Regions from separate parts of the Pseudomonas sp. NPDC089530 genome, predicted to be linked through region 1. Evidence: predicted binding sites of a transcription regulator. Region 1 holds the regulator's gene; the other holds the start of a gene.
The links. The regulator FliA, encoded in region 1, starts transcription of late flagellar genes. The targets are predictions, from matches to a motif close to CTAAAGTTTNNNNNNNNNNNGCCGNTAA.
Positions count from the first base shown of each region.

Region 1 (4,649 bases):
GAGCTCCAGGTTGATCTCTTTCTTGAGCTGGCGAGCCAGGTCGCGAACCAGGCGCGGGAAGCGCCCGAAGACCTTCTTGATCGGCTGCATCCGGGTCTTCATCACCGCGGTCTGCAGGTCGGCCGTGACCACGTCGAGGTTCGACACGGCCTTGGACATGGCTTCGTCGCCGCTGTTGAGGCCCAGGCGCACCAGGCGGTTACGCACCAGCACCAGCTCGCCGACCATGTTCATGATTTCGTCCAGGCGCGCGGTATCGACCCGCACCGTGGTTTCAGCTTCGCTGACCGGTTTTTCCGCCGGGGGCGCCGCTGGAGCACGGGCTGCTGCCGGAGCCCGGGCGGGCGCCGGGGCAGCCGCCGCTGGAGCCGGCTTCGGCGCTTCGGCCTTGGCCTCGGGCTTCTTCGCGGCCGGCTGGGCCACGGCGGCGGGTGCTGGGGCCGCAGCAGCGGTTGCGCTGCCGACCGCCGCCGCAGCGCCCGGCGCTTCGGAGAACTTGCCCTTGCCATGCAGCTCGTCGAGCAGGGATTCGAATTCCTGGTCGGTGATCAGGTCGCTACCGGCGGCCGCCGCGCTTGGCGCAGCCGGCGGTACCGCCGCGGCCACCGCGGACTCCAGCGCATCGACCGCAAAGTTGCCTTTGCCGTGCAACTGGTCCAGCAGGTCTTCGAATTCGTCGTCGGTGATTTCGTCGCTGGCCGCGGCCTTTTCCGCCGCAGGCGCGGCGGCCGAAGGCGCCACCGCATCCGCTGCGAACTGGCCCTTGCCATGCAACTGATCGAGCAGCGACTCGAACTCGTCATCGGTAATTTCGTCGCTGGCCGCTTCGCCTTCGGCTACGGGTGCAGCGGCCGGGGCCTGGGCCTCGGTCTTGGCGGCATTGAGCGAATCGAGCAACTGCTCGAACTCGCTGTCGGTGATATCGCCCGATTCGCTTTCAGCGACCGGCTCAGCCACCGGCTCGGCGGCCATTTCGACTTCGGCCGCCGGCTCGGCGACCTCCTCGGCTCCGGCAGGCTCGGCCAGACGGGCCAGGGCAGCCAGCAGTTCCGGGGTGGCGGCGGTAATCTCGGTACGCTCGCGGACCTGGCCGAACATGCCGTTCACCGCGTCTAGCGCTTCGAGCACCACGTCCATCAGTTCCGCGTCGACGCGACGCTCACCCTTGCGCAGGATGTCGAAAACGTTTTCGGCGATGTGGCAGCACTCCACCAGCTCGTTGAGCTGGAGGAAGCCGGCGCCCCCTTTTACAGTGTGAAAACCGCGAAAAATTGCGTTGAGCAGGTCCGCATCGTCTGGCCGGCTTTCCAGCTCGACCAGTTGTTCGGACAGTTGCTCTAGAATCTCGCCGGCCTCAACCAGAAAATCCTGAAGGATCTCTTCATCGGCGCCGAAGCTCATGTATGGGTGCTCCTAGAATCCAAGGCTGGAAAGCAAATCGTCGACATCGTCCTGACCGGATACAACGTCTTCACGTTTATCGGCATGAATCTGCGGACCTTCACCCTTGGCCAGATGTTTTTGCGGATCTTTTTCAGCGAGGATCGCCGCGCGGTCATGTTCGATACCGGCAAAACGATCGACCTGACTGGCCATCAGGACCAGTTTGAGCAGATTGCTCTCGACTTCGGTGACCAACTGGGTCACGCGCTTGATCACCTGACCGGTCAGGTCCTGGTAGTCCTGCGCCAACAGAATGTCGTTGAGGTTGCTCGAGACCGCGCGCGTTTCCTGCTCGCTACGGGTCAGGAAACCATCCACGCGGCGGGCCAGATCGCGGAACTCTTCCGCGCCCAGTTCGCGGCGCATGAAACGTCCCCAGTCGGCGCTCAGGGCCTGGGCTTCGCTGCTCAGGCCGTTGACCAACGGGGTGGCGCTCTCTACCAGGTCCATGGTGCGGTTGGCCGCGGCCTCGGTCAGCCTGACCACATAGGACAGGCGCTCGGTGGCATCCGTGATCTGTGAAACTTCCTCGGCTTGCGGCATATGCGGGTCAATCTGAAAATTGACGATGGCGCTATGCAGCTCGCGGGTGAGCTTGCCGACTTCCCGGTACAGGCCGCGGTCACGGGTCTGGTTGAGCTCATGGATCAGTTGCACTGCTTCGCCGAACTTGCCCTTTTCAAGGCTGTCGACCAGTTCCACTGCATGTTTTTTCAGGGTCGATTCAAAATCGCCCAATGAAGATTCGTTGTGCTCCATAGCTCCCCCCGTGGCGGAATGGTTCCACGCATCAACCAATGCGTTCGAAGATCTTCTCGATCTTCTCTTTCAACGCCTGGGCCGTGAAGGGCTTGACCACGTAGCCGTTTACTCCGGCCTGGGCCGCTTCGATGATCTGTTCGCGCTTGGCTTCAGCGGTCACCATGAGTACCGGCAGGTGCTTGAGTTTTTCATCGGCGCGCACGTGGCGCAGCAGATCGATACCGGTCATGCCAGGCATGTTCCAGTCCGTTACCAGAAAGTCGATGCTCCCACTGTTGAGAACCGGAATGGCGGTGGTGCCATCGTCGGCCTCGACCGTGTTGGTGAACCCCAGGTCACGCAACAGGTTCTTGATGATCCGCCGCATCGTTGAGAAGTCATCAACGATGAGGATTTTCATGTTCTTGTCCAATTCGACCTCCAAGCAGTCTTAAACGCGTCCAGCACCTGGACGCGCCATTCAATCAATCAGGCAGAGCACTCAACGACTGCATGGAATACACGCCGCAAGACCGACAACCTCGTGCCAGTCTCGTCCGCAGTGTCCCCACACTGCCTGTCAGCGCGCTCGCCACTCCCCCAAACGCCCCCGCAAACGGGCCGCGCACTGGCTGTGTAACTGGCTGACCCGCGATTCGCTGACCCCCAGGACCTCACCGATTTCCTTGAGATTCAGCTCTTCGTCGTAGTACAGCGCCAAGACCAGTCGCTCACGCTCCGGCAAATTGGCAATCGCATCCGCCAGCGCAGCCTGGAAACGTTCGTCCTCCAGGTCGCGCGACGGCTCGAGATGAGCACTCGCGCCATCCTCATGCAGCCCTTCATGCTCGCCGTCCTGCAACAGGTCGTCGAAGCTGAACAGGCGACTGCCCAAGGTGTCGTTCAAAATCCCGTAATAATCATCGAGACTCAATTGAAGTTCGGCCGCAACTTCATGATCTTTAGCGTCGCGACCGGTTTTAGCTTCAATTGCGCGGATCGCGTCACTCACCATCCGGGTATTGCGATGCACCGAACGCGGCGCCCAGTCACCTTTACGCACCTCGTCGAGCATCGCCCCACGGATACGGATACCCGCGTAGGTCTCGAAACTCGCGCCCTTGCTCGCGTCGTACTTGGTCGACACTTCGAGCAGGCCGATCATCCCGGCCTGGATCAGGTCCTCGACCTGGACGCTGGCCGGCAAGCGCGCCAGCAGGTGATAGGCAATACGCTTGACCAGCGGCGCATAGCGCTCGATCAGTTCGTACTGGCTGTCACGTGCCGACTTGCGGTAAAGATTGAAGCCGCTGGCGCTCATAGCACCGGTCCCGCTGTTTGATGCACGAGTCGCTCGACGAAAAATTCCAGATGCCCACGTGGGTTGGCCGGCAATGGCCAGGTATCGACTTTCTGTGCAATGGCCTTGAAGGCCAGCGCGCACTTCGAACGGGGAAACGCCTCATAGACCGCACGCTGCTTTTGCACGGCCTTGCGCACGCATTCGTCGTAAGGCACGGCGCCGACGTATTGTAGAGCCACGTCCAGGAAGCGATCAGTGACCTTGGTCAACTTGGCGAACAGGTTGCGACCTTCCTGGGGGCTCTGCGCCATGTTGGCGAGCACGCGGAAGCGGTTCATGCCGTAATCGCGATTGAGCAGCTTGATCAGCGCGTAGGCATCGGTGATCGAGGTCGGCTCGTCGCAGACCACCAGCAGCACTTCCTGGGCGGCGCGGACAAAACTGACTACCGAGTCACCGATACCCGCAGCGGTGTCGATCACCAGTACGTCGAGGTTGTCGCCGATATCGCTGAAGGCCTGGATCAGACCGGCATGCTGCGCCGGGCTCAGGTGCACCATGCTCTGGGTGCCGGACGCCGCCGGCACGATACGGATGCCGCCCGGCCCCTGCAGCAGCACGTCGCGCAGCTCGCAGCGGCCTTCGATGACATCGGCAAGGGTCCGTTTGGGCGTCAGACCCAGCAGGACGTCGACGTTCGCCAGCCCCAGGTCGGCGTCCAGCAGCATGACGCGCCGACCGAGCTCCGCTAGGGCCAGGGACAAGTTCACTGACACGTTAGTCTTGCCGACGCCACCTTTGCCGCCGGTCACCGCGATCACCTGTACGGGATGCATGCTGCCCATGTTCTTTCTTTACCTTGTCTTACTTAGACGGGGCCACATAACTGGCTGCGCGTTCACCAACGGAACAATGCCTGGCAGACCATCGATGTAGGTACATTGCAATCTTTTCATGAATCCCTCAGCCCACCCGTTTGGCCGGGTTGTGGTAGAGGTCAGCGAACATGTCGGCCATGGCTTCTTCGCTGGGTTCTTCCTGCATCTGCACGCTCACCGCACGACTGACCAGCTGGTGCCGGCGCGGCAAGTGCAGATCGTCTGGAATCCGTGGGCCATCGGTCAGATAGGCAACGGGGAGTTCGTGACTGATCGCCAGGCTC
Region 1 is NZ_JBNNVU010000069.1:24,102-28,750, reverse strand. Features, by position in the region: partial or broken gene ACQKQA_RS22195 (chemotaxis protein CheA) at 1-1,401, opposite strand, end outside; gene ACQKQA_RS22190 (protein phosphatase CheZ) at 1,414-2,202, opposite strand; gene ACQKQA_RS22185 (chemotaxis response regulator CheY) at 2,234-2,605, opposite strand; gene fliA (RNA polymerase sigma factor FliA) at 2,765-3,505, opposite strand; gene fleN (flagellar synthesis regulator FleN) at 3,502-4,332, opposite strand; gene flhF (flagellar biosynthesis protein FlhF) at 4,451-4,649, opposite strand, start outside.

Region 2 (4,649 bases), on a different contig from region 1:
CTACCTGATCCGCGTGCTGGTGCCGACCATCCAGGCCCTGGAGCGGTTCATGATGGACTTCCTGACCAAGGTGCCGGGGGTGGCCAATATCCGCTCGAGCTTTGCGCTCAAGCAGGTGCGCTACAAGACCGCGCTGCCGTTGCCGGCCAATGGCTTGATCCTGGGCAGTTGAGCGCGCGCAGGGCAGGGCCGGCCCTATCGCGGGCAAGCCTCGCTCCTACGGAAGCACGCGATCTTCTGTAGGAGCGAGGCTTGCCCGCGATAGCCATCGACAGGTCGCCACCGCTCCCGGAGCGACCCACCGAACGTGCATTCAACGCATAGCGCTTCAGTTATTGAACGCCGCCTCGCTGTTGTCGATCAGCGGGTTCTTCTCTGTCAGCACGATCTGCGCGATCCGGTCCTTGCGCATGAAGCTGACCTTCGGATGGGACTGGGCGTAGCGGACAAACCGCTCCACCGCCTCGACCATCGCCGGCGTGCCGCCGATGCGGTCGTGCAGGCTCACCGACATCATCCGCCGCTGGTGCGCGCCTTCGGCGTACAGGCGATCGAACTCCAGCACCAGCTGCTGATAGAACTGCTCGGCGGAGAAGTGCCGGCCCTCGATCAGCACGATGTCGTTGTTGCGCAGGGTGTAGGGCACCACGGCGAACGGCTTGCCGCGCACCAGGGTGACGAAGGGTTCGTCGCGGCTGACGTCGTCGATGTGGTAGGTGAAGTTCAGGTCCTGCAACACCTTCAGGGTGTTGGGGCTGCGCCGCAGCCAGTTGGCGTTGTAGCCCACCGAGCGCTGGCCGGTGAGCTTCTGCACCGCGTCCACGCCGTCGCCGATGAACTGCTTTTCCTGGGCGTAGCTCATGTTGTAGGAGTCGGCCCAGCGCATGCCGTGGGCCGCCACTTCATGGCCACGCTGGGCGATGGCCTTGATCAGTTCCGGGTGCTTGAGCGCGGCTTCGCCGACCACATGGGACGTGACCTTGATGCCGGTGCGGTCCCACAGATCGAGCAGACGCCACAGGCCTTCCTTGTGGCCGTAGTCGAACCAGGTGGTGGCCGGCAGGTCCGGATAACCCTTGGGCAGCGGGCTCCCGGAAAACGGGCTTTCGGCGCCCTCCGGCTGGCCGCCGGTCTCGAACTGCATGGAAAACGACAGCACCAGCTGCGCGCCGTCCGGCCATGGGCGCTCCTGGGCGAACGCCAGGGTCGGCGCCAGCAGGCTCAGGGCGAGCAGGCGCTTGAGCCAGCGCGGGGTGAGGGTTCGGGTCATTGGGGGCACTCCTCGAGGAAAAAGTGCCCATAGGCTGGCATCCGGTCTTTCCTTGAAAAATCCCCTCGGAACCAGATCACCTTTAAACAAAATTTATCAATCCAGCCCGGCCCGGGCGCCTGGCGGCCCAGACCGGCTGATCGATAAAGCGCCTTGCCGTCGTGATCCTGAACGGCTTGATCGCCTGGGGGCGGTCAGAGGGAAAAGCGCGCCACCAGCTTGTTCAGGCCCACCGCCAGGGAGGACAGCTCGCTGCTGGCGATGGAGGTCTGGCTGGCAGCGGACGAGCTTTGCAGCGACAGGTCGCGGATGCTCATCAGGTTCTGGTCCACCGAGCGCGCCACCTGGGCCTGCTCCTCCGAGGCGGTGGCGATCATCAGGTTGCGTTCGTTGATGTCGGTGATGGCCTGGGTGATGTGGCCGATGGCGCTGCCGGCCTCATGGGCGATGGCCAGGGTCTGGCTGGCGTCCTCGCTGCTTTGCTGCATGGAGCGCATGGCCTGGTTCGAACCGCTCTGGATGCCCTGGATCATCTGTTCGATCTCCTGGGTCGAGAGCTGGGTACGGTGGGCGAGGGCGCGCACCTCGTCGGCGACCACGGCGAAGCCACGGCCCTGTTCCCCGGCCCGGGCCGCTTCGATGGCGGCGTTGAGGGCCAGCAGGTTGGTCTGCTCGGCGATGGCGCGGATCACGTCGAGGACCTTGGTGATGTCCTGGGCCTGCTGGGCCAGGCCGGCCATTTCCACGCGGGTGCCTTCCACGGTACGGGTGAGTTTCTCGATCGAGTGGATGGTCTGTTCGACCCGCTCCTTGCCGAGCCCGGCGGAACGTTCCGAGGCCTGGGTCGACTGCGAGGCGGACACCGCGTTGCGCGCCACTTCCTCCACCGCCGCGGTCATTTCGTTGACCGCGGTGGCGGCCTGGTCGGTTTCCATGCTCTGTTGCTGGATGCCGGCGTTGGACTCGCGGGTGATGGCGCTCATCTCTTCGGCGGCCGAGGCCAGTTGGGTCGAGGAATCGGCGATGTGGCGGATGGTCGACTTCAAGCTGTCGAGCATGGCCTGGGTGGCGGTCTGCAACTCGGTCAGTTCGTCCTGGCCGCTGACCTCGACCTGGGTGCGCAGGTCGCCTTCGGCGATTTTCCGGGTGGTGGCCAGCAGCGCTTGCACCGGGCCGATGATGCTGCGGGTAAACAGCACGGCAATCAGTACGGTCAGGGCAATCGCCAGCACGATGATGATCGAGGTCAGGGTCAGGCCATAGCTGAACTGCTCGCCGGCCTGGGTCGCGGAATGGTCGGCGCCGGTCTCGTTGATTTTGATCAGGGCTTCGATCGAGGTCTGCAGGCTGTTGGCCAGAGGCACCGTGACCTGGTTGATGTAGTCGCTGGCTTGCTCCACGGTGTAGCGCTTGCTGGCATCGAGCAGGACCGCCAGTTTGTCCAGGTAGTCCTGGGCGGCGCGCTTGACCTGTTCGTAGGTGGCCTTTTCCTCGCTGCTGGACACCAGCGGTTCGTAGTCCTTGATGGCCTGGGCCAGGGTGTTTTTCAGGGTGCCCAGCTTATCCAGCGAAGCGCCTTTCTGAGTCGTGCTTTCGGTGACGTAGTGCAACGCTTCCAGGCGCACCCGCAAGGTCGCGGATTCGATTTTCGAGGCTTGCCTGATGCTGGGCAGCCAGTTGGACTGAAGGTCCAGGGCCGCATCGTGAATCTGTCCCATTTTCCACAGTGCCAGTCCCCCCAGACCGATCAACAACACACAAATGGCGCCGAAGCTCAGCAGCGCCCTGGAAGTCAGTTTCACGTTTCTTGTCACCATACGAGCACCTGCAGATTGGAGTGATACAGCGAAATACAATTCGACTCCCTGTCGTCTCGATATCACTCTTATCTTCAGAACGTGAAAAATCTGTAGAGGTGTAAGAAAATATTTCCGGCGCCTCCCTGTAGGAGCGAGCTTGCTCGCGATGGGGTCCACCCAGGCGCCATCAGATTACCCCGCTGAACACCCGCTCCACGCTGCCGGCCAGCCGCACCTTGCCCACGCCGTCCCAGCTGACGGTGACCGGGCCGCCGTCGCACAGCACCCGCACCGGGCTGTCCAGCAGCCCGCGGCGGATGCCGTTGACCGCCGCGCCGCAGGAGCATGAGCCGGAGCCCAGGGGGATGGCGCCGTTGCGTTCCCAGATGCGCAGGCGAATGGTCTGGCGGTCGAGCACCTGTACGAAATGCACATTGGTCTTCTGTGGAAACAGCGGATGAGCCTCGATCTGCGGGCCGAGTTTCGCCACGTCGACGCGCTCCAGGTCGTCGACGAAAAACGTGCAATGCGGATTGCCCATGCTGCACGCCGCCGGCTCGCCCGCCAGCGGCAAGGCCAGGGTATCCAGGGGCTGGGCCAGGGGAATCTGTTGCCAGGCGAACTGCGGCAGGCCCATCTCGACCGCCACCGAGCGATCGTCCAGGCGCGTGCAGTGCTGGATGCCGCGGGCGGTTTTCACGCGCACCGAGGGTTCGCCGCTTTCCCGCAGCAGCAGGTCGGCCGCGCCCCGGGTCGCGCTGCCGCAGGTGTCCAGGCTGGAACCATCGGCGTTCCAGAAGGTCAGTTGCGCCGCCGTCTCCGGGCAATCGCCGAGCACCACCAGTTGGTTGAAACCGACCCCGCGATGGCGGTCGCCCAGGGCCCTGGCCAGTTCGCCGGTGATTGGGTCGGCGCGGCCGCGGGCATCGACCAGCATGAAGTCGTCGCCGTTGGCATGCAGCTTCTGAAAAGGCAGGGGCATGAAAGTCTCCGCGGCTGGAGCGCAAGGGGAGGGCTGATTCTAGAGGGGCCGAGGCGCCAAGGGTAAGTGCGACGTCGGGGAATCGATCGCCAGGAGCCAGCTGACTGGCGATACAGGCACGGCGCCCCACCAGGCCCGCCGCTATCGCGAGCAAGCTCGCCCTGCAGAGAATGCCCCAGGCTGGCGTCTGAAAATGTTTAGCAACCGCGCCCGGAGCTTGCCTGGGCCCCGGGGTTTTCCGGCAAACTGCCGGGCAGCCCGGAATATCTCTGAGCGTCCGCAACCTGAGCGGATACGGAACAAGGCCACCGAATGGATCAATACGCCCCGCGCAACTGGCAACCCCACGAAAAGCCCAGCTTGCCCGGCTCGCCCTCGACGCCGTTGCACCCGACGCACAAGCGGATGGCCTATGCCCTGGTCGGCCTGCTGGTGGCGCTTACCGGCGGTCTCGGCAACTCGCTGGTGATCGCCAACCTGCCTTACCTGCAAGGGGCGCTGGGCGCCACCACCGCGGAAATGGCCTGGCTGCCGGCGGCCTACGTGATGACCAACGTGTCGATGAACCTGCTGCTGGTGAAGTTTCGTCAGCAGTTCG
Region 2 is NZ_JBNNVU010000032.1:33,299-37,947, reverse strand. Features, by position in the region: gene bkdR (Bkd operon transcriptional regulator BkdR) at 1-172, shown strand, start outside; gene ACQKQA_RS14510 (polysaccharide deacetylase family protein) at 329-1,270, opposite strand; gene ACQKQA_RS14505 (methyl-accepting chemotaxis protein) at 1,465-3,087, opposite strand; gene dapF (diaminopimelate epimerase) at 3,257-4,051, opposite strand; gene ACQKQA_RS14495 (MFS transporter) at 4,364-4,649, shown strand, end outside.
Region 2: a site for FliA is predicted at 3,156-3,183, ahead of ACQKQA_RS14505 (methyl-accepting chemotaxis protein). Genes of this name have one in related genera too.